4 regions of the Erwinia sp. E602 genome follow, and region 1 is predicted to be linked to each of the others. Evidence: predicted binding sites of a transcription regulator. Region 1 holds the regulator's gene; each other region holds the start of a gene.
What was found. The regulator PurR, encoded in region 1, represses purine synthesis genes. The targets are predictions, from matches to a motif close to CANGCAAACGTTTGCNTG.
Positions count from the first base shown of each region.

Region 2: the regulator PurR is predicted to act here: its motif matches at 3,755-3,772, upstream of GKQ23_RS23285 (NCS2 family protein).
Region 3: the regulator PurR is predicted to act here: its motif matches at 1,457-1,474, upstream of glyA (serine hydroxymethyltransferase).
Region 4: the regulator PurR is predicted to act here: its motif matches at 3,018-3,035, upstream of purH (bifunctional phosphoribosylaminoimidazolecarboxamide formyltransferase/IMP cyclohydrolase).

Region 1 is NZ_CP046582.1:2,179,391-2,184,936, reverse strand. Features, by position in the region: gene rnt (ribonuclease T) at 1-340, shown strand, start outside; gene GKQ23_RS11345 (Grx4 family monothiol glutaredoxin) at 451-792, opposite strand; gene GKQ23_RS11340 (C40 family peptidase) at 1,173-2,021, shown strand; gene GKQ23_RS11335 (YnhF family membrane protein) at 2,081-2,170, opposite strand; gene purR (HTH-type transcriptional repressor PurR) at 2,466-3,491, shown strand; gene punR (DNA-binding transcriptional activator PunR) at 3,511-4,428, opposite strand; gene punC (purine nucleoside transporter PunC) at 4,542-5,546, shown strand, end outside.
Region 2 is NZ_CP046582.1:4,725,953-4,731,498, forward strand. Features, by position in the region: gene spoT (bifunctional GTP diphosphokinase/guanosine-3',5'-bis pyrophosphate 3'-pyrophosphohydrolase) at 1-824, shown strand, start outside; gene trmH (tRNA (guanosine(18)-2'-O)-methyltransferase TrmH) at 935-1,630, shown strand; gene recG (ATP-dependent DNA helicase RecG) at 1,630-3,711, shown strand; gene GKQ23_RS23285 (NCS2 family protein) at 3,824-5,212, shown strand; gene GKQ23_RS23290 (AsmA family protein) at 5,433-5,546, shown strand, end outside.
Region 3 is NZ_CP046582.1:1,208,741-1,214,286, forward strand. Features, by position in the region: gene glrR (two-component system response regulator GlrR) at 1-568, shown strand, start outside; gene glnB (nitrogen regulatory protein P-II) at 705-1,043, shown strand; gene glyA (serine hydroxymethyltransferase) at 1,585-2,838, shown strand; gene GKQ23_RS06945 (3-phenylpropionate MFS transporter) at 2,994-4,130, shown strand; gene csiE (stationary phase inducible protein CsiE) at 4,136-5,407, opposite strand; gene GKQ23_RS06955 (DUF1007 family protein) at 5,541-5,546, shown strand, end outside.
Region 4 is NZ_CP046582.1:4,485,326-4,490,871, forward strand. Features, by position in the region: rRNA gene GKQ23_RS22155 (23S ribosomal RNA) at 1-620, opposite strand, end outside; tRNA gene GKQ23_RS22160 (tRNA-Glu) at 838-912, opposite strand; rRNA gene GKQ23_RS22165 (16S ribosomal RNA) at 1,004-2,543, opposite strand; gene purH (bifunctional phosphoribosylaminoimidazolecarboxamide formyltransferase/IMP cyclohydrolase) at 3,170-4,759, shown strand; gene purD (phosphoribosylamine--glycine ligase) at 4,774-5,546, shown strand, end outside.

The DNA of each region.
Region 1 (5,546 bases):
GGAGAGCGGCTGCAGCCGGGCAATCATGGTCGCGCACAATGCCACCTTCGATCTCAATTTTATGAACGCCGCCGCTGAACGCAGCGCGCTGAAGCGCAACCCCTTCCACCCGTTTGTCACCTTTGACACCGCAGCGCTGAGCGGGCTGGTGGTCGGGCAGACGGTGCTGGCAAAGGCCTGTAGCGCCGCGGGTATTGCGTTTGACAGTAGCCAGGCGCACTCGGCGCTGTATGACACCACCCAGACAGCCGATCTGTTCTGTGAGTTGGTCAATCGCTGGAAGCGTCTGGGGGGCTGGCCACTGGCCGCCGGACCGGCTGCTGGCGACGACGCACAATAGCGCTAGGCGGGCGTAATCCGCGCCCCGCATCCGGCTGGCGTTTCCGGCGCAGAGCCATAAAAAAACCGGAGCAGGCTCCGGTTTTTTAGTCTGTAGCGTCAGGCCGACGTTTATTCAGCGGCCGGGGCCGGGTACTTCTGTGCAGTCTCTTTGATCAGCTGCTGCAGTTCGCCGCGCTGGAACATCTCGATGATGATGTCGCAACCGCCGACCAGCTCACCGTCCACCCACAGCTGCGGGAAGGTAGGCCAGTTGGCGTACTTCGGCAGCTCAGCACGGATGTCCGGGTTCAGCAGAATGTCTACGTAGGCAAAACGCTCACCGCACGCCGACAGCGCCTGTACAGCCTGAGCAGAGAAGCCACAGCTTGGCAGTTTTGGCGACCCTTTCATGTAGAGCAAAATAGGGTTTTCTTCGATCTGGCGTTGGATTTTTTCAACAGTACTCATTATGACTTCCTCAGTACGCGACGACAAAAAAGGGATATTCGTGTTTCTGTATTGTAACGATTCTGCCCTGGCGATGAAAACGACATTTTCCGCATGGACAATGTGATCCAGAGCGCTATTTGCAAAATGATACATACAAAATAACATTTTCCTCTGGCTGATGCAGCGCCGATATTGATCTGAGTCAATTAAATCGCTGCGATAAGCATCTGAAAGTGTTTAATTTAACGCCGTTTAAATCTATTGCAGGATTGAAACAAAAAACACCTAACCCTCCGTTTAAAAGTTAGATTAGAATCATCGAGGCCTTCTGCTTTAATGCAGAAAATTCTTATCCAATTGCGCTGCGGGATGGTGCAGAGCACAAACTGTTAATGGGACCGATGCGTTTACTTATCACCCTTATCACGCTGGCCTTGGCACAGCTGTTCTTAAATGTGGCACACGCATCGCCACATGCCCCTGTTAACGCCAGCCAGCACAAGGCTGACCGCTCGGCTGCGCGCGATGATGAGCGGCGTAAACGCCGGCCGGTGAAGGCGGCAACCACCAAAAAGGTGAAAGAGCCGCTGGTTAAGAAAGTGAAAGAGAAAACCCCGCTGAAGAAAGCCACCACCGCCACGCTGCAGAAGCTTAAGCTGAAGAAGAAAACCGCCGCGCAGCCCGCCAGCCCGATCAAAACCGCGCGTACCAAAGCCACGGCAAAAAATGCCACGGCGAAGCTCGATAAAAAACGCTACGGGCGTCAGAAAGGTGAACGCAAAGCGCTGCTGGTGGAAGATGGCGATGCGCCGCTTAAGCTGAGCAAGGCGCACCGCGCCCGCTACCAGAAGGCCCGCGAAACGGCGATGAACAAGCTGATGGGTCAGCTGGGTAAACCCTACCAGTGGGGCGGCACCTCACCGAAAACCGGCTTCGACTGCAGTGGCCTGGTCTGGTACGCCTATAAAGACCTGGTGAAGTTCAAGATCCCGCGCACCGCCAATGAGATGTATCACCTGCGCGATGCGGCACAGATAAAACGCGACCAGCTGGAGAAAGGCGACCTGGTGTTCTTCCGCATTAACGGCCGCGGTACCGCCGATCACGTGGGCGTTTACCTCGGCGGCGGGAAATTTATTCAGTCACCGCGCACCGGCAAAGATATTCAGGTTAGCGCGCTGAGCGAAGACTACTGGCAGGAGCACTACATCGGTGCGCGCCGGATGATGACGCCTAAAACCATCCGCTAAGCGGGTCTGGCGGATTAAGGCAGAGAGGGAGAAGCCTGGCTTCTCCCTTTTTTTATGGCTCAGTGCATGACGGCGGTAAAGCTGAAAGCAATGATCATCGCCAGTGCGCCAACCGTGGTCAGCAGTGAAAATTTCAGATCGGTACTCATGGCTGCCCCTTAATAACCTTATTAAAATTAAGCCTGATAATTTTCCCACAGTTAACCGTAAAAATCTCGTCTTCTCGGCGCAGCCTTGCTAGAATCCGCCATTCCGTTGCGCAACATCAGCAAAACGGCATTTAGCCAGCAATGCATGTCACTTTTTCGGACGAAATCATCCCTTCCCGACCCTGTGAGACAGCGCCTGACACCTGACACCAGGTGCAGAAAATCGCGCGGCTAGCGCAAACGTTTAACCATTTTGTTATCAACAGGTTGCGATAACATCAGGAGTACTATTTGAATGGCAACAATTAAGGATGTGGCGAAGCTTGCCGGTGTCTCCACCACCACCGTCTCTCATGTGATCAACAAAACGCGTTTTGTTGCGGAAGAGACGCGTGAAGCGGTTTGGGCGGCAATCAAAGAGCTGCACTACTCCCCAAGTGCGGTTGCACGCAGCCTGAAGGTTAACCATACCAAAACCATCGGCCTGCTGGCGACCTCCAGCGAAGCGCCCTATTTTGCCGAAATAATTGAGGCGGTGGAAAACCGCTGTTTTGCCAAAGGCTACACGCTGATCCTCGGTAACGCCCATAACGACCTGCAGAAGCAGCAGGCGTATCTGTCGATGATGGCGCAGAAACGCGTCGACGGCCTGCTGGTGATGTGTTCCGAATACCCGGAAACGCTGATCGGCATGCTGGAAGATAATCGTAATATTCCGATGGTGGTGATGGACTGGAGCGAGTCGCACGGCGACTTCACCGACACCATTCTCGATAACGCCTTTGAAGGCGGCTATCTGGCCGGGCGCTACCTGATCGAACGCGGCCACCGCGATATCGGTGCCATTCCGGGGCAGCTGGAGCGCAATACCGGCGGCGGCCGTCACGCCGGCTTTCTTAAAGCGCTGGCGGAAGCCAACATTACCCTGCGCCCGGAGTGGCTGGTACAGGGTGACTTTGAGCCGGAGTCAGGTTATCGCGCCATGCAGCAAATTCTGATGCAGAAACAGCGCCCAACCGCGATCTTCTGCGGCGGCGACATCATGGCGATGGGGGCGATCTGCGCCGCCGACGAGATGGGGCTGCGCGTGCCGCAGGATATTTCGGTGATCGGTTACGATAACGTGCGCAACGCGCGCTACTTCTCACCGGCGCTGACCACCGTGCATCAGCCCAAAGAGCGCCTCGGCGAAACCGCCTTCGATATGCTGCTGGATCGTATTACCAGCAAGCGCGAAGAGCCGCAGACCATCGAGGTACACCCGACGCTGATCGAACGCCGCTCGGTGGCCGATGGTCCGTTCCGCGACTACCGCCGCTAGCCGTTCCGGGCGGCCTGCCTCAGCGGCCAGGCTGCTCGCTCAGCCACTCCGCGTTTAGCGTCTCCGTATCCCCCAGGTAGTCCAGCAACCACGCCAGCGCCGGTGAGGCGTTCTGCTCCGTCCAGCTCAGATAGCAGGGGCTGGCGTGATAGGGGGCCAGCAGCGTCAGCTCCTGCAGCAGCCCCTGTTGCAGCAGCGGCTGCGCCAGGTGCCCGGGCACCATCCCCACGCACAGCCCGGCCCGCAGACAGTCAAAGGCACTTTCCCAGTCCGGCACCACCATGCGGCGCTGATTGTCCAGCGCCCAGGTGGTACGCTTCGGCAGCGCGCGTGAGGTATCCTCCAGCACCAGCGACGGCCACTCGCGCACCGCCGCTTCGTCCGGCGGCGTGGCGGTCTGCAACAGCGGATGGCCCGGCTGCACCACGCAGCGCCAGTTCAGACTGCCCATATCGCGGAAGGAGAAGCGCCCGACCACCGGGATCGCCTGGGTAGCGCCGATCGCCAGATCGACGCGGCCGTCGGCCAGCGCATCCCACACGCCGTTGAACACCTCCTGCGACAGGTGCAGCTCGATATCCGGAAAGTAGCGATAGAAATCCACCACCAGCTGGCGGGTGCGTGCCGGCCGCACGATGCGATCCACAGCGATACTGATCTGACCGCGCCAGCCGTTGGCCACCTGCTGACAGCGGCGGCGGGTGGCAAGCATTTTTTTGATAACAGCTCGCCCCTCTTCGCTGAACACCCGCCCGGCCTCGGTCAGCACCACGTCACGGTGACGCCGCTCAAACAGGCTGACCGCCAGCCACTGCTCCAGCTGACGCACCGTATAGCTGATGGCGGAAGGCACGCGATGCAGTTCGGCCGCCGCTGCGGAAAAACTGCCGGTTCTTGCTACCGCATCAATCACTTCCAGAGAGTGTTCCGACCACATAGCCTTCCCTTCAATTTTTTTCACATCAGGTGGCGAATAATACCATTTCACAAGCCGTTAGCCGTCCCTTTACACTGCCAGCCGAAAAAAAACTCATCAAAGAGCACCTTCACATGCAATCTTTCGGATTTATGATCTACCTGGCGCTGCTGAGCATGCTGGGTTTCCTCGCCACCGATATGTACCTGCCGGCCTTCGGCGTGATGCAGCAGGATCTGCAGAGCAGCGCCAGCGGCATCAGCGCCAGCCTGAGCATCTTCCTCGCCGGCTTTGCCTGCGCGCAGCTGATCTGGGGGCCACTCTCGGACCGCATCGGGCGTAAGCCGGTGCTGCTGATGGGGCTGAGCCTGTTCGCCGTCGGCTGCCTGGCGATGCTGTGGGTGCACTCCGCCACCGCCCTGCTGGTCTGCCGCTTTGTGCAGGCGGTCGGCGTCTGCGCCGCCGCGGTCAGCTGGCAGGCGCTGGTGGTGGACCGCTATCAGGGCGCAAAAGCCAACCGGGTGTTCGCCACCATTATGCCGCTGGTAGCGCTGTCGCCGGCGCTGGCTCCGCTGCTTGGCGCCTGGCTGCTGTCGGCGCTCTCCTGGCGGGCGATTTTTATCGCCCTGCTGGTGATTACCCTGCTGCTGATCCTGATGACGCTGCTGCTGAAGTCACCGCGCGCGCGCCCCGCCGCCACCACTGAGGCGGCCGGCCCGGCCACCGGTTTTCTGACCTTAATGAAGTCGCCGGTCTACAGCGGTAACGTGGCGATCTACGCCGCCTGTTCGGCCAGCTTTTTCGCCTGGCTGACCGGCTCGCCGTTTATTCTCGGTGCCCTCGGCCTGTCGCCGGCGGATATTGGCCTCAGCTACGTGCCGCAGACCATCGCCTTCCTGGTGGGCGGTTTTGGCTGCCGCGCACTGCTTAATCACCTGAGCGGCCGCCAGCTGCTGCCGTGGCTGCTGCTGTTTTACAGCATCAGCATATTTGCGCTGTGGCTGGTGGCCCGCGAAGCGCAGCCCTCGCTGGTGGCGCTGATGGTGCCGTTCTGCGGCATGGCGATGGCCAACGGCGCGATCTATCCGATCGTGGTTTCTAACGCGCTGCTGCCGTTCCCGCAGGCCACCGGTAAGGCC
Region 2 (5,546 bases), 2.3 Mb from region 1:
CGCTGTCGCAGTCGCTGACCAGCGGCCAGACCGTCGAAATTATCACCGCACCGGGCGCGCGGCCGAACGCCGCCTGGCTGAACTTCGTGGTCAGCTCGAAAGCACGCGCCAAGATCCGCCAGCTGCTGAAAAACCTCAAGCGTGACGACTCGGTGAGCCTCGGCCGCCGCCTGCTGAACCATGCGCTGGGAGGCAGCCGTAAACTGGCTGAAATCCCGCCGGCCAATCTTCAGCATGAGCTCGAACGCATGAAGCTGGCGACGCTGGACGATCTGCTGGCCGAAATCGGCTTGGGCAACGCGATGAGCGTGGTGGTGGCGAAGAATCTGCAGCAGAGCGATGCTGCGCCGTCAGGCGCCAGCCAGTCCACGCCTTCACGCAGTAAGCTGCCGATCAAGGGTGCGGACGGCGTGCTGATCACCTTTGCCAAATGCTGCCGCCCGATCCCCGGTGACCCGATTGTCGCCCACGTCAGCCCGGGTAAAGGGCTGGTGGTGCACCATGAGTCCTGTCGTAACATCCGCGGCTACCAGAAAGAGCCGGAGAAGTTTATGGCGGTGGAGTGGGACAAAGTCACCGAACAGGAGTTCGTCGCCGAGATTAAGGTGGATATGTTCAATCACCAAGGCGCACTGGCTAACCTGACCGCGGCGATTAATACGGCAGGTTCCAATATTCAGAGCCTGAACACCGAAGAGAAAGACGGACGCGTTTACAGCGCCTTTATCCGTCTGACCGCACGCGACCGCGTCCATCTGGCCAATATTATGCGTAAAATTCGCGTAATGCCGGATGTCATCAAGGTGCACCGTAACCGCAACTAAGGTTGCCCCTCCAGGCTGCGGCCGCCGGCGCTCTCACGCCGCGCGGTCCGCACCCGCCGTGCTTTCGCATCCGGCGGCATACCACCATTTTTAAGGGAGTTTTCCTGCGCATGAACGCTCAACGCTACGCCCGCATTCGAGAAATGCTCGCCGCACGCCAGCACGATCTGACGGTGTGCATGGAGCAGGTCCACAAGCCGCATAACGTCTCGGCGGTGATCCGTACGGCGGACGCCGTTGGCGTGCATGAAGTCCACGCCGTATGGCCGGGCAGCCGGATGCGCACCATGGTCTCCTCGGCTGCGGGCAGCAACAGCTGGGTGCAGGTGAAGACCCACCGCACCATTGCCGAAGCGGTCAGCCACCTGAAAGGGCAGAAGATGCAGATCCTCGCCACCCATCTCTCCGCCAAGGCGGTGGATTTTCGTGAAATCGACTACACCCGCCCGACCTGTATTCTGATGGGGCAGGAGAAAACCGGCATCACCCAGGAAGCGCTCGACCTGGCCGACCAGGACATCATTATTCCGATGATCGGTATGGTGCAGTCGCTGAACGTCTCCGTCGCCTCCGCGCTGATCCTCTACGAAGCACAGCGTCAGCGGCAGAACGCGGGTATGTACCAGCGCACGGAGAGCACGCTGGACTACGCCGAGCAGCAGCGCCTGCTGTTTGAAGGCGGCTACCCGGTGCTGGCGCGCGTGGCGAAACACAAAGGGCTGCCCTACCCGGTGATTGATGACCAGGGCCAGGTGGTCGCCGATGCGGACTGGTGGGCCACCATGCAGTCGCGAGCGGTGAAATAATGCAGGGCCGCCTGCTGGATGCGGTTCCGCTCACTACCCTGACCGGCGTCGGTGCCAGCCAGGCGGCAAAGCTGGCCAGAATCGGTCTGGTCACCCTTCAGGATCTGCTGCTGCACCTGCCGCTGCGCTACGAAGACCGCACTCAGCTGTACGCCATTAATGACCTGCTGCCGGGGATTTACGCCACCATTGAGGGCGAAGTGCTGCACAGCGACATCAGCTTTGGCCGCCGTCGTATGCTCACCTGTCAGGTGAGCGACGGCAGCGGCGTGATCACCCTGCGCTTCTTTAACTTTAATGCCGGCATGAAAAACAGTCTCGCGCCCGGCCGTCGCGTCACCGCCTACGGTGAGATCAAACGCGGCCAGCGCGGTGCCGAGATCGTCCACCCGGAGTACCGCGTGCAGGGCGATCACGGCGTTACCGAACTGCAGGAGACGCTGACCCCGGTTTACTCCACCACCGAAGGCATCCGTCAGGCGACGCTGCGTAACCTGACCGATCAGGCGCTGACCCTGCTGGAGACCTGCGCGATCGCCGAGCTGCTGCCGCCGGAACTGAGCCAGGGGCTGATCGGCCTGCCGCAGGCGCTGCGCACGCTGCACCGCCCGCCGCCGGATATGGCGCTGGCGGACCTTGCCAGCGGCACCCATCCGGCCCAGCGGCGGCTGATTATGGAAGAGCTGCTGGCGCATAATCTGAGCATGCTGGCGGTCCGCGCCGGCGCCCAGCGCCATCACGCGCTGCCGATGGCCGCCAGCCACCGGCTAAGCAACCCACTGCTGGCGGCGCTGCCGTTTAAGCCGACGGGCGCACAGCAGCGGGTGGTCAAAGAGATTGAAGCAGATCTGGCCAAAGACTATCCGATGATGCGGCTGGTGCAGGGCGACGTCGGCTCCGGTAAAACGCTGGTTGCCGCCCTGGCGGCGCTTAACGTTATCGCGCACGGCAAGCAGGTGGCGCTGATGGCCCCCACCGAGCTGCTGGCCGAGCAGCACGCCAGTAATTTCCGCCAGTGGTTTGCGCCGCTGGGGATTGAAGTCGGCTGGCTGGCCGGTAAGCAGAAGGGTAAAGCGCGGCTCGCCCAGCAGGAGGCGATTGCCAGCGGCCAGGTGTCGATGGTGGTCGGCACCCACGCCATCTTCCAGGAGCAGGTGCAGTTTAACGGCCTGGCGCTGGTGATCATCGATGAACAGCACCGCTTTGGCGTTCACCAGCGGCTGGCACTGTGGGAAAAAGGCGTGGAGCAGGGCTTCCACCCGCACCAGCTGATTATGACCGCCACCCCGATCCCGCGCACGCTGGCGATGACCGCCTATGCCGACCTCGATACTTCCACCATCGACGAGCTGCCGCCGGGGCGCACCCCGGTGACCACCGTGGCGATCCCCGATACCCGCCGGGCCGACATTATCGCCCGGGTGAAAAGCGCCTGCGGCAGCGAAGGTCGCCAGGCCTACTGGGTCTGTACGCTGATCGAAGAGTCCGAGCTGCTGGAAGCCCAGGCGGCGGAAGCCACCTGGGAAGAGCTGAAAGTGGCGTTGCCGGAGCTGAACGTCGGCCTGGTGCACGGCCGGATGAAGCCGTCCGAAAAGCAGGCGGTGATGCAGGCGTTTAAGCAGGGCGAACTGCATCTGCTGATCGCTACCACGGTGATTGAGGTCGGGGTCGACGTGCCGAACGCCAGCCTGATGATTATTGAAAACCCTGAGCGGCTGGGGCTGGCGCAGCTGCACCAGCTGCGCGGCCGCGTCGGCCGCGGCGCGGTAGCCTCGCACTGCGTGCTGCTGTATAAGGCACCGCTGAGCAAAACCGCCCAGAAGCGTTTGCAGGTGCTGCGTGACAGCAACGACGGCTTTGTTATTGCCCAGTGTGACCTGGAGATCCGCGGCCCCGGTGAGCTGCTCGGCACCCGCCAGACCGGCAACGCCGAATTTAAGGTGGCCGACCTGCTGCGCGACCAGGCGATGATCCCCGAAGTGCAGCGCGTGGCGCGGCATATCCATCAGCACTATCCGCAGCAGGCTCAGGCGCTGATTGAGCGCTGGCTGCCGGAAACCGAACGCTATACTAACGCCTGACGGCTACGCTGGCGAAGTCCGGCCGGCCAGGATAAATGAAAGTTTGGCAAACGATTGCTTTTCACACCATTCGGTTTAAAATCGCCACCTTTATTGCCGCTGGAAGCCCCAAATGTCCGTTGAAACCTCCGTTGACGCTGCCGATCGTACCCCGGTTCCGGCCAGCCACAGTGAGCTGATCTACCGCCTGGAAGACCGCCCGCCGCTGCCGCAAACGCTGTTTGCCGCCTGCCAGCACCTGCTGGCGATGTTTGTGGCGGTAATCACCCCGGCCCTGCTGATCTGCCAGGCGCTGGGCCTGCCGGCGCAGGATACCCAGCACATTATCAGCATGTCGCTGTTTGCCTCCGGCGTGGCGTCGATCCTGCAGATAAAAACCTGGGGTCCGATCGGTTCCGGGCTGCTGTCGATTCAGGGCACCAGCTTTAACTTTGTCTCACCGCTGATTATGGGTGGGCTGGCGCTGAAGAACGGCGGTGCCGACGTGCCGACGATGATGGCGGCGCTGTTTGGCACGCTTATGCTGGCCTCCTGCACCGAGATGGCGCTGTCGCGCGTGCTGCACCTGGCGCGCCGGGTGATCACTCCGCTGGTCTCCGGCATCGTGGTGATGATTATCGGCCTGTCGCTAATTCAGGTGGGCCTGACCTCGATCGGCGGCGGCTTTGCGGCGCTCAACGATCATACCTTCGGCGCGCCGAAAAACCTGCTGCTGGCCGGCGCGGTACTGCTGGTGATTATTCTGCTTAACCGCCAGCGTAACCCCTACCTGCGGGTGGCTTCGCTGGTGATTGCCATGGCGGTGGGCTATCTGCTTGCGTGGGCGATGGGCATGCTGCCGGCAACCTCCGCACCGGCCAGTGAGGCGCTTATCACCATCCCGACGCCGTTCTATTACGGCCTGGGCATCGACTGGAGCCTGCTGATCCCGCTGATGCTGGTGTTTATGATCACCTCGCTGGAGACCATCGGCGATATCACCGCCACCTCTGACGTCTCCGAGCAGCCGGTCAGCGGCCCGTTGTACATGAAACGCCTGAAGGGGGGTGTACTGGCCAACGGCCTCAACTCCTGCGTCTCGGCGCTGTTCAACACCTTCCCGAACTCCTGCTTCGGCCAGAACAACGGCGTGATCCAGCTGACCGGCGTCGCCAGCCGCTATGTCGGCTTCTTTGTGGCGCTGATGCTGATCGTGCTCGGCCTGTTCCCGGCGGTCAGCGGCTTCGTGCAGCACATTCCTGAGCCGGTGCTCGGCGGTGCCACGCTGGTGATGTTCGGCACCATCGCCGCCTCCGGCGTGCGCATCGTCTCCCGCGAGCCGCTGAACCGCCGGGCGATTATGATTATCGCGCTGTCGCTGGCGGTGGGGCTGGGCGTCTCCCAGCAGCCGTTGATCCTGCAGTTTGCACCGGAGTGGCTGAAGATGCTGCTCTCCTCCGGCATTGCCGCCGGCGGTATTACCGCCATTGTGCTGAACCTGCTGTTCCCGCAGGAGAAGTAAGCGCCGGGCGCTGCCGGGCGGAGCAATCTGCCCGGCAATCTGTTCTGATGATGGTCACCCTTACCTCCTTGTTTCCCTCACCTTCTACCTTCTGCCTCATCCCTGACCTTCTCCTTACCGCTTTCTGCACAAATTTCAGCCTTGTCAGGGCTTCCCGGTTGAGATACGCCGTTAAATCAGGCATAACAAGCCATTAGCGGAAATCGATAGGGTGGTTGCGATGAAGTATCCCGGCAAAATTTTGCTTACGCTGTTGCTGATCCTGCTGCTGGCGCTGGTGGCCTGCTACGTGCTGTTGCAGACCCGCTGGGGCGCAGCGTGGGCAAGCCGCCAG
Region 3 (5,546 bases), 970 kb from region 1:
GGTACGGCCGCTGGGCAGCAACCGCGATCTGGATATCAATGTGCGCATCATCTCGGCCACCCACCGCGACCTGCCGAAGGCGATGGAGAAAAAAGAGTTTCGCGAGGACCTCTACTACCGGCTTAACGTGGTCAGCCTTAAGCTGCCGGCGCTGCACGAGCGGGCGGAAGATATTCCGCTGCTGGCCGGCCACCTGCTCAAGCAGGCCGCCGAACGGCATAAACCCTTTGTGCGCAGCTTCTCCACCGACGCCCTGCGCCGGCTGATGGCCGCCAGCTGGCCGGGCAACGTGCGCCAGCTGGTCAACGTGATCGAACAGTGCGTGGCGCTGACCTCCGCGCCGGTCATCAGCGACGCGCTGGTGGAGCAGGCGCTGGCCGGTGAGAACACCGCGCTGCCGACTTTTGCCGAAGCGCGCAACCAGTTTGAGCTGAACTACCTGCGCAAGCTGCTGCAGATGACCCGCGGCAACGTCACTAACGCCGCGCGGCTGGCCGGGCGCAACCGCACCGAGTTCTATAAGCTGCTCTCGCGACATGAACTGGATGCCGCCGACTTTAAAGAGTAATTTTTCAGTGCCGTTAGTCGCCCTGGATATGGTAGTTTAGCTGCCTCAGAGCAGAGACAGACCGCGAAGCGTGACCTGTCCGGTGAATACTCATATGAATACCCGTCCGGACGCGGCGGGAAGAAAAAGGTCTGCCATGAAAAAGATTGACGCAATTATCAAGCCGTTCAAACTGGATGACGTGCGCGAAGCGCTGGCGGAAGTCGGCATCACCGGGATGACGGTAACCGAAGTGAAGGGCTTTGGCCGCCAGAAGGGCCATACCGAGCTGTACCGCGGCGCCGAGTACATGGTCGATTTTCTGCCGAAGGTGAAAATTGAGATCGTGGTAGCGGACGACATCGTCGACACCTGCGTCGACACCATCATGAACACCGCGCAGACCGGCAAAATCGGCGACGGTAAAATCTTCGTCTTCGACGTGGCGCGCGTGGTGCGCATTCGTACCGGTGAGGAAGACGAAGAGGCGATCTGATCGCTGAATCTCGCCAGTGCGTCAGCCCGGGTCACCGGGCTGGATTTGCCGGTTGCCTGATTAGCAAGCCGTTGCTGACCACTCTCTGTTGTATCCTCTCAGACTCCAGACTCCAGACTCCAGACTCCAGACTCCAGACTCCAGACTCCAGACTCCAGACTCCAGACTCCAGACTCCAGACTCCAGACTCCAGACTCCAGACTCCAGACTCCAGACTCCAGACTCCAGATTCCACTTCACCCACCGAAGCTGATTTCACGCGGCTGAGCTGAGTTTCCGCTCATTTTCTGGCGTGATGACTGTTTTTTCAGCGGCAGGCCGCACCCGGCGGATAAGAAAACCGCATCCCGCAGATGAATAAAAATCCGTAAATCAGGGGTTGCAAAAAGCGTAACTAACCCTTGCCAGTACTGGAGCCAATCGTTTGCGTAAAAAGGCAGTTTTGATGCTATTCAACGGGTGGGTAAACAGTTTACACTGTTGCCCATCACCCCTCAGGGGGTCATTTCTTATTTAAAGTCAGTTGAGTCAGGAGATGCAGATGTTAAAGCGTGAAATGAACATTGCCGATTACGACGCCGAGTTATGGCAGGCGATGGAGCAGGAGAAAGTGCGTCAGGAAGAGCACATCGAGCTGATTGCTTCAGAAAACTACACCAGCCCACGCGTGATGCAGGCTCAGGGCTCTCAGCTGACCAATAAATATGCCGAAGGTTACCCGGGCAAGCGCTACTACGGTGGCTGTGAGTACGTGGATATCGTAGAGCAGCTGGCTATCGACCGTGCCAAAGAGCTGTTCGGTGCCGACTACGCTAACGTGCAGCCGCACTCCGGTTCTCAGGCTAACTTCGCGGTGTACACCGCGCTGCTGCAGCCGGGCGACACCATTCTGGGTATGAACCTGGCGCACGGTGGTCACCTGACCCACGGTTCCCCGGTTAACCTGTCCGGTAAACTGTATAAGGTCATTCCTTACGGCATCGATGAAACCGGTCAGATCGACTACAACGAACTGGCCGAGCTGGCGAAACAGCACCAGCCGAAAATGATCGTTGGCGGTTTCTCTGCTTATTCCGGCGTGTGCGACTGGGCCAAAATGCGTGAAATCGCAGATTCGGTCGGCGCTTACCTGTTTGTGGATATGGCACACGTAGCGGGCCTGATCGCCGCAGACGTCTACCCGAACCCGGTTCCGCATGCCCATATCGTCACCTCTACCACCCACAAAACCCTGGCAGGTCCGCGCGGCGGCATCATCCTGGCGAAAGGCGGTGACGAAGATTTCTACAAAAAGCTGAACTCAGCCGTCTTCCCTGGCGGCCAGGGCGGCCCGCTGATGCACGTAATCGCTGGTAAAGCGGTGGCGTTCAAAGAAGCGATGGAGCCGGAGTTCAAAACCTACCAGCAGCAGGTGGCAAAAAACGCCAAAGCGATGGTTGAGGTGTTCCTGTCCCGTGGTTACAACGTGGTATCCGGCGGCACGCATAACCACCTGTTCCTGCTGGACCTGGTGGACAAGAACCTGACCGGTAAAGAAGCTGACGCCGCCCTGGGCCGCGCCAACATCACCGTCAACAAAAACAGCGTGCCTAACGATCCGAAGAGCCCGTTTGTCACCTCCGGTATCCGCATCGGTTCTCCTGCGGTGACCCGTCGCGGCTTCAAAGAAGCTGAAGTGCGTGAACTGGCTGGCTGGATCAGCGATATTCTCGACAATATCAACGATGAAGCGGTCAGCGAGCGCGTCAAGAAGCAGGTGCTGGAAATCTGCGCACGCTTCCCGGTTTACGCGTAAGTGAGATAACCCACCGGCCGGCCGCATAAGGCCTCCGGTGAGGCAGGGCGGTTCCGTTATGGAAGCTGCCCCACAGATAGCGGGACACGTCAGTGTCCCGCTATTTTTTTATCCGCCGCCAGCGTGTAGAGTAGCCGCACTTTGTCGGAGGGAAAATGACGATACGATCCACCTACTGGCTCGGGCTGAGCTACTTCACCTATTTCTTCGCCTATGGGGTTTACCTGCCGTTCTGGGCGGTGTGGCTGAAAGGCCGCGGCCTGTCGCCGGAGCAGATTGGCCTGCTGCTGGGCAGCGGCCTGGTGGCCCGCTTCGCCGGCAGCCTGCTGATTGCCTCCCGCGTTAACGATCCGGCGAAGCTGGTCGGCGCGCTGCGCCTGCTGGCGGTATTAACGCTGCTGTTTGCCGCCGGCTTCTGGCTCGGCAGCCAGTGGCTGTGGCTGCTGCTGGTGATGATCGGCTTTAACCTGTTCTTTTCGCCGCTGGTGCCGCTCAGCGATGCGCTGGCCGCCACCTGGCAGCGGCAGATCGCGCTGCCTTACGGGCCGGTGCGGCTGTGGGGATCGCTGGCGTTTGTGATCAGCTCGGCGCTGACCGGGGTGCTGGTCAGCCACTTCTCGTACCATGCGATTCTGGTGCTGCTCTGTGCCGGCAGCGGGGCGATGATCCTCGGCATGCTGCTGCAGCCGGCGGTGATGCCGCAGGGCGAGGCGAAGCAGGGCGGCCCGGCGGGGCAGACCCGCTGGGCGGCGCTGCTGACGGAGAGCGCCGTCTGGCGCTTTATGCTGTGCGTGACGCTGATGCAGGGGGCGCACGCCGCCTATTACGGCTTCAGCGCAATCTGGTGGCAGGAGGCGGGCTACCCGGCCAGCGTGGTTGGCTATCTGTGGTCGCTGGGGGTGGTGGCGGAGATCGTGATTTTCGCCGCCAGCCATCGCCTGTTCCGCCGCTGGTCGGCGCGCGATCTGCTGCTGCTGTCGGCGGTAAGCGGCATCGTACGCTGGAGCATTATGGCCAGCACCACCGATCTCGGCTGGCTGATCGCGGCGCAGATCCTGCACTGCGGCAGCTTCACCGTCTGCCACCTGGCAGCGATGCGCTTTATCGCCGCCCGGCAGGGGGCGGAGGTGATCCGCCTGCAGTCGCTCTATTCGGCGCTGGCAATGGGCGGCGGGATCGCGCTGATGACCATGGTCTGCGGCGTGCTGTTCCAGCACCTGCAGGCGGGCATGTTCTGGGTGATGGCGCTGCTGGTCGTGCCGGCGCTGTTTCTGCGGCCGAAGGTGGCCTAGCCCCGTCAGGACTCCAGCAGCGCGCGGATGCTAAGCTGCTGGTGTTCGCCCAGCGGCAGCTCGGCGTGGATCAGCGGCGGTGAGTAGAGCGGCAGCGGCGTGGCATAGGGGGTGATCACCAGCGCGATGCCTTTTGGCGCGCTGCTGCGCTGAAAGTCGACGACGTCCAGATAGCGGATAGCGATTGGCAGCAGGGTCAGCTCGCGCAGCTGGCGCTCGATCTGCTGCTCCAGCTGCGGGTTGTCGCCGGTCAGCAGCAGCACCTGCTTCTCCTGTAATGCGCCGTCCTGCATCAGCCAGGCACCAAATATCACCGCCACCAGCCCCAGCTCCTCCGACGAAAACTGCAACCCGTACTGCTGTTCCACGCCGGCCAGCGCCGCACGGGTGGTACGCATCAGGCGCGGATAGTGGCTGGCGATATCTTCCGTCAGGTCGCCGTCGATGCCGATGCCGAACAGGCCGCGCTCCAGCGCCTGCGCCAGGTGGCTGTAGAGTTTTTCGCTCAGCCCCGCCGGATGGTGAAAACGCATGCCGGCCAGTTGTTCAAAGTTCGCGATCAACTGCTCCACCGCCGCGTGCAGCTGCCGTTCGTGATCCCCCAGCAGCGCGGCCGCGCTGGGCATATGCAGCTGGCTGAACAGCAGCGCCAGCTGTGCGGCGTCCGACTCTCCCGTTGCCTGCCAGCCGCGTTTTTGCCAGCAGGCGACGATCTGCAGCGCCAGGGTATACTCGTTTTTCGCCGCCAGCCACCGCTGCTGCGCCGGGGTTAACTGCAGCGGGCTGCGGTGCACCAGCGCGTACTGCAGGTACAGCAGCATCAGCTGGCCGTCACGCTCGCTAAACTGGCGGGTCAGCGTTTTCGCCGCGTGGGCGATCAGCGCACCCAGGTTACGTTCGTCGTACAGCGCCTTGTCCGGCAGACCGCTCAGCAGATGCTGCCTTAACTGCTGCGCAAACCAGCCCTGCACAAAGTCCGGTGACAGGCGCAGCGCGCGGCGCAGCCCGTGCAACAGGCATAAGCGCTGGTCGAGCGGCGTGCCGCTCAGCGCCAGCTGGCCCTCGGCATTCTCTGCGATAGCAAGGCGGTGATAACGCTGGATTTCCTGCGCCACCTCCGCTATATCTTGCCGGGCCAGCGCGTCATCGCCGCCGTTATTCCGGCAGACGGACGCCAGCGTGACCGGAAGGCCAGGCAGGCACAGCATCAGGATCAGCTGACTGCGGCGCTGCGGGCTCGACAGGATAGCGGCGGCGGGGTGCCATTCACTCATCATCGGCGCTCCCTGAAATTAACTATTCCTCTAAGAATAGCGTTAGCGCGCGCATCCGGCCGGAACTGGCGGAGTTTATTCAGCGCTTTTCAAGTCAGGTCACAAAAAAGAGTCGAAAACCGTCGAGAGGTTGATATTGTTA
Region 4 (5,546 bases), 2.3 Mb from region 1:
TCCCCTATACGGTTAACCTTGCTACAGAATATAAGTCGCTGACCCATTATACAAAAGGTACGCAGTCACACCACGAAGGTGCTCCCACTGCTTGTACGTACACGGTTTCAGGTTCTGTTTCACTCCCCTCGCCGGGGTTCTTTTCGCCTTTCCCTCACGGTACTGGTTCACTATCGGTCAGTCAGGAGTATTTAGCCTTGGAGGATGGTCCCCCCATATTCAGACAGGATGTCACGTGTCCCGCCCTACTCATCGAACTCACAGAATATGCGCTTTTGTGTACGGGAGTATCACCCTGTACCCTGCGACTTTCCAGACGCTTCCACTAACGCACAAACTGATTCAGGTTCTGGGCTGTTCCCCGTTCGCTCGCCGCTACTGGGGGAATCTCGGTTGATTTCTTTTCCTCGGGGTACTTAGATGTTTCAGTTCCCCCGGTTCGCCTCATGCCACTATGTATTCATGACATGATAGTGTGTCGAAACACACTGGGTTTCCCCATTCGGGTATCGTCGGTTGTAACGGTTCATATCACCTTACCGACGCTTATCGCAGATTAGCACGCCCTTCATCGCCTCTGACTGCCTAGGCATCCACCGTGTACGCTTAGTCGCTTAACCTCACAACCCACAAGCGTCCCGAAGGACAACTCGAAAGTTGTAAGCATTTGAGAGACTCGAACATATCGTTGACTTCATTCTTATTACGGAGAATGAAAACGATACGTCGTTTCAATTTTCAGCTTGTTCCGGATTTTTAAAGAGCAATATCTTAAAGCAGACTCGAAAGTCATCTTTAAGATACGATGGAGACACCTTTCACCTGTCACCAAGCAAGTGGCGTCCCCTAGGGGATTCGAACCCCTGTTGCCGCCGTGAAAGGGCGGAGTCCTAACCGCTAGACGAAGGGGACACTGAATCATGTCTCGACTTCGCAGCCGTCTTGCTCATTACTTTTTCATCAGACAATCTGTGTGGACACTACGCGGGAATGTATCTTGAGGTAAGGAGGTGATCCAACCGCAGGTTCCCCTACGGTTACCTTGTTACGACTTCACCCCAGTCATGAATCACAAAGTGGTAAGCGCCCTCCCGAAGGTTAAGCTACCTACTTCTTTTGCAACCCACTCCCATGGTGTGACGGGCGGTGTGTACAAGGCCCGGGAACGTATTCACCGTAGCATTCTGATCTACGATTACTAGCGATTCCGACTTCACGGAGTCGAGTTGCAGACTCCGATCCGGACTACGACGCACTTTATGAGGTCCGCTTGCTCTCGCGAGTTCGCTTCTCTTTGTATGCGCCATTGTAGCACGTGTGTAGCCCTGGCCGTAAGGGCCATGATGACTTGACGTCATCCCCACCTTCCTCCGGTTTATCACCGGCAGTCTCCTTTGAGTTCCCGACCGAATCGCTGGCAACAAAGGATAAGGGTTGCGCTCGTTGCGGGACTTAACCCAACATTTCACAACACGAGCTGACGACAGCCATGCAGCACCTGTCTCACGGTTCCCGAAGGCACTAAGGCATCTCTGCCGAATTCCGTGGATGTCAAGGCCAGGTAAGGTTCTTCGCGTTGCATCGAATTAAACCACATGCTCCACCGCTTGTGCGGGCCCCCGTCAATTCATTTGAGTTTTAACCTTGCGGCCGTACTCCCCAGGCGGTCGACTTAACGCGTTAGCTCCGGAAGCCACGCCTCAAGGGCACAACCTCCAAGTCGACATCGTTTACAGCGTGGACTACCAGGGTATCTAATCCTGTTTGCTCCCCACGCTTTCGCACCTGAGCGTCAGTCTTTGTCCAGGGGGCCGCCTTCGCCACCGGTATTCCTCCAGATCTCTACGCATTTCACCGCTACACCTGGAATTCTACCCCCCTCTACAAGACTCTAGCCTGCCAGTTTCAAATGCAGTTCCCAGGTTAAGCCCGGGGATTTCACATCTGACTTGACAGACCGCCTGCGTGCGCTTTACGCCCAGTAATTCCGATTAACGCTTGCACCCTCCGTATTACCGCGGCTGCTGGCACGGAGTTAGCCGGTGCTTCTTCTGCGGGTAACGTCAATCGACGAGGTTATTAACCTCATCGCCTTCCTCCCCGCTGAAAGTACTTTACAACCCGAAGGCCTTCTTCATACACGCGGCATGGCTGCATCAGGCTTGCGCCCATTGTGCAATATTCCCCACTGCTGCCTCCCGTAGGAGTCTGGACCGTGTCTCAGTTCCAGTGTGGCTGGTCATCCTCTCAGACCAGCTAGGGATCGTCGCCTAGGTGAGCCATTACCCCACCTACTAGCTAATCCCATCTGGGCACATCCGATAGCGTGAGGCCCGAAGGTCCCCCACTTTGCTCTTACGAGGTTATGCGGTATTAGCTACCGTTTCCAGTAGTTATCCCCCTCTATCGGGCAGTTTCCCAGACATTACTCACCCGTCCGCCACTCGTCACCCAAGAGCAAGCTCTCTGTGCTACCGTTCGACTTGCATGTGTTAGGCCTGCCGCCAGCGTTCAATCTGAGCCATGATCAAACTCTTCAATTAAAAGTTCGATTTGCTGCAACAAGTGCAGCGATGCTCATCTGTAAAACGTCATAATGAATTTCATTATGTGTTCACTCGTGAGACTTGATATTTTTTGACACCCGAAGGTGTCTGATATCAATCCTGCGAGTGCCCACACAGATTGTCTGATAAATTGTTAAAGAGCGGTGCAATCAGTGCCGAAGCTTCCTGTTGCGAGGTGGCGTATATTACGCTTTCCTCCTTCGGAGTCAACTTCTTTTTTAGAAGTTTTTTCCGGCGGTTCAGAGTACTTCCTGAACCTCTCAACACGCTGGCCTGTAAGCCGTTGTTCCGTGTCGATGGAGGCGCATTATAGGGAGTTCTCGACGGGTGACAAGGGCTAATTTGCGATATTTTATCTGTTTGCTGCAATCCCCAGCAAAAGCCCGCCTTATACGCATTTGTGCACAAACTTATCCACAGCTGCCGCAAAACGGCAATTTTGACGAGCATCGCGCAAACGTTTTCGCTACAATGCCCGCGCGTAATGGAAGCCCCCTCCAGGGGCGTTACCTGAAGTTTTCTGTTCCTCTATATAGAAGAGAGCACAGCAGACTTCATATAACGCTCTTATCTATGCGATCCAATGCCAAGGGAAAAACCTAATGCAACAACGTCGTCCTGTACGCCGCGCGCTGCTCAGCGTGTCTGACAAAGCCGGTATCCTCGAATTCGCTCAGGCGCTTTCTCAACGTGGCGTCGAGCTGCTCTCCACCGGCGGTACTGCCCGCCTGTTGGCTGACGCTGGCCTGCCCGTGACTGAAGTCTCTGACTATACCGGTTTCCCGGAAATGATGGATGGACGCGTTAAAACGCTGCACCCGAAAGTGCATGGTGGCATTTTAGGACGCCGCGGTCAGGACGATGCCATCATGGCCGAGCACAGCATCTCTCCGATTGATATGGTGGTCGTTAACCTGTATCCGTTTGCCCAGACAGTGGCCCGTGAAGGCTGCTCGCTGGAAGACGCCGTCGAGAACATCGACATCGGCGGCCCGACCATGGTGCGCTCCGCCGCCAAGAACCATAAAGATGTAGCGATCGTGGTCAAGAGCAGTGACTACCCGGCCATCGTGGCGGAGCTGGATGCGAACGATAACTCGCTGACCCTGGCGACCCGTTTCGACCTGGCGATTAAAGCCTTTGAACACACTGCGGCCTATGACAGCATGATTGCCAACTACTTTGGCAGCCTGGTCCCGGCCTATCACGGTGAGACCACCGAACCGTCCGGTCGCTTCCCGCGCACCCTTAACCTGAACTTTATTAAGAAGCAGGATATGCGTTACGGCGAAAACAGCCATCAGGATGCTGCCTTCTATATAGAAGAGAACGTTAGCGAAGCTTCGGTGGCCACCGCGCAGCAGGTTCAGGGTAAAGCGCTCTCATACAACAACATCGCCGATACCGATGCCGCACTGGAGTGCGTGAAAGAGTTCGAGCAGCCGGCCTGTGTGATCGTCAAGCACGCTAACCCGTGCGGCGTTGCGGTTGGCGGTTCCATTCTTGACGCTTACGAGCGCGCCTGGCAGACCGACCCAACCTCGGCCTTCGGTGGCATTATCGCCTTCAACCGTGAACTGGACGAAGCGACCGCCCAGGCGATCGTCAGCCGTCAGTTCGTTGAAGTGATCATCGCCCCGTCAGCCAGCGAAGCCGCGTTGAAAGTCACCGCCACCAAGCAGAACGTTCGCGTGCTGACCTGTGGCCAGTGGCAGGAACGCCAGACCGGTCTCGACTTTAAGCGCGTTAATGGCGGCCTGCTGGTGCAGGATCGCGATCTGGGCATGGTCGGCGAAAGCCAGCTGCGCGTGGTCAGCAAACGCCAGCCGTCGGAGCAGGAACTGCGTGATGCGTTGTTCTGCTGGAAAGTGGCGAAGTTCGTCAAGTCTAATGCTATCGTTTATGCGCGTGACAATATGACCATCGGCATTGGTGCCGGCCAGATGAGCCGCGTCTATTCCGCAAAAATCGCCGGTATAAAGGCTGCCGATGAAGGCCTGGAAGTAAAAGGTTCTGCCATGGCGTCGGATGCCTTCTTCCCGTTCCGTGATGGCATTGATGCCGCCGCTGCGGTCGGCATTACCTGTGTTATTCAACCGGGTGGCTCTATTCGTGATGACGAAGTGATCGCCGCCGCGGATGAACACGGCATTGCGATGATCTTCACCGACATGCGCCATTTCCGCCATTAATTACGGAGTCTCAGATGAAAATTTTAGTTATTGGTAATGGCGGCCGTGAACATGCGCTGGCCTGGAAAGCCTCTCAGTCACCGCTGGCAGACGCCGTCTTCGTGGCACCGGGCAATGCCGGTACCGCGCTGGAACCTGCGCTACAGAACGTGGCCATCAGCGCGACGGATATTGCCGGCCTGCTGAGCTTTGCACAAAGCGAGAAGATTGATCTGACCATCGTCGGCCCGGAAGCGCCGCTGGTGATCGGCGTGGTGGACGCCTTCCGCGCCGCCGGTCTGAAAATCTTTGGCCCGACCCAGGCAGCGGCACAGCTGGAGGGCTCGAAGGCCTTTACCAAAGATTTCCTCGCGCGCCATCAGATCCCTACCGGCGGCTATCAGAACTTCACAGAAGTGGAGCCGGCGCTGGCTTACGTACGTGAGCAAGGCGCACCGATCGTTATCAAGGCCGATGGCCTGGCCGCAGGTAAAGGCGTGATTGTGGCGCTGACCCTGCAGGAAGCGGAAGACGCGATCCAGGACATGCTGGCGGGCAACGCCTTTGGCGACGCCGGCCACCGCATTGTGGTGGAAGAGTTCCTTGATGGTGAGGAAGCCAGCTTTATTGTCATGGTCGACGGTGAAAACGTGCTGCCGATGGCGACCAGCCAGGATCACAAACGCGTGGGCGACGGTGATACCGGCCCGAACACCGGCGGTATGGGCGCTTACTCGCCGGCACCGGTAGTGACCGATGAAGTCCACCAGCGTGTGATGGACGAAGTGATCTGGCCAACCGTGCGCGG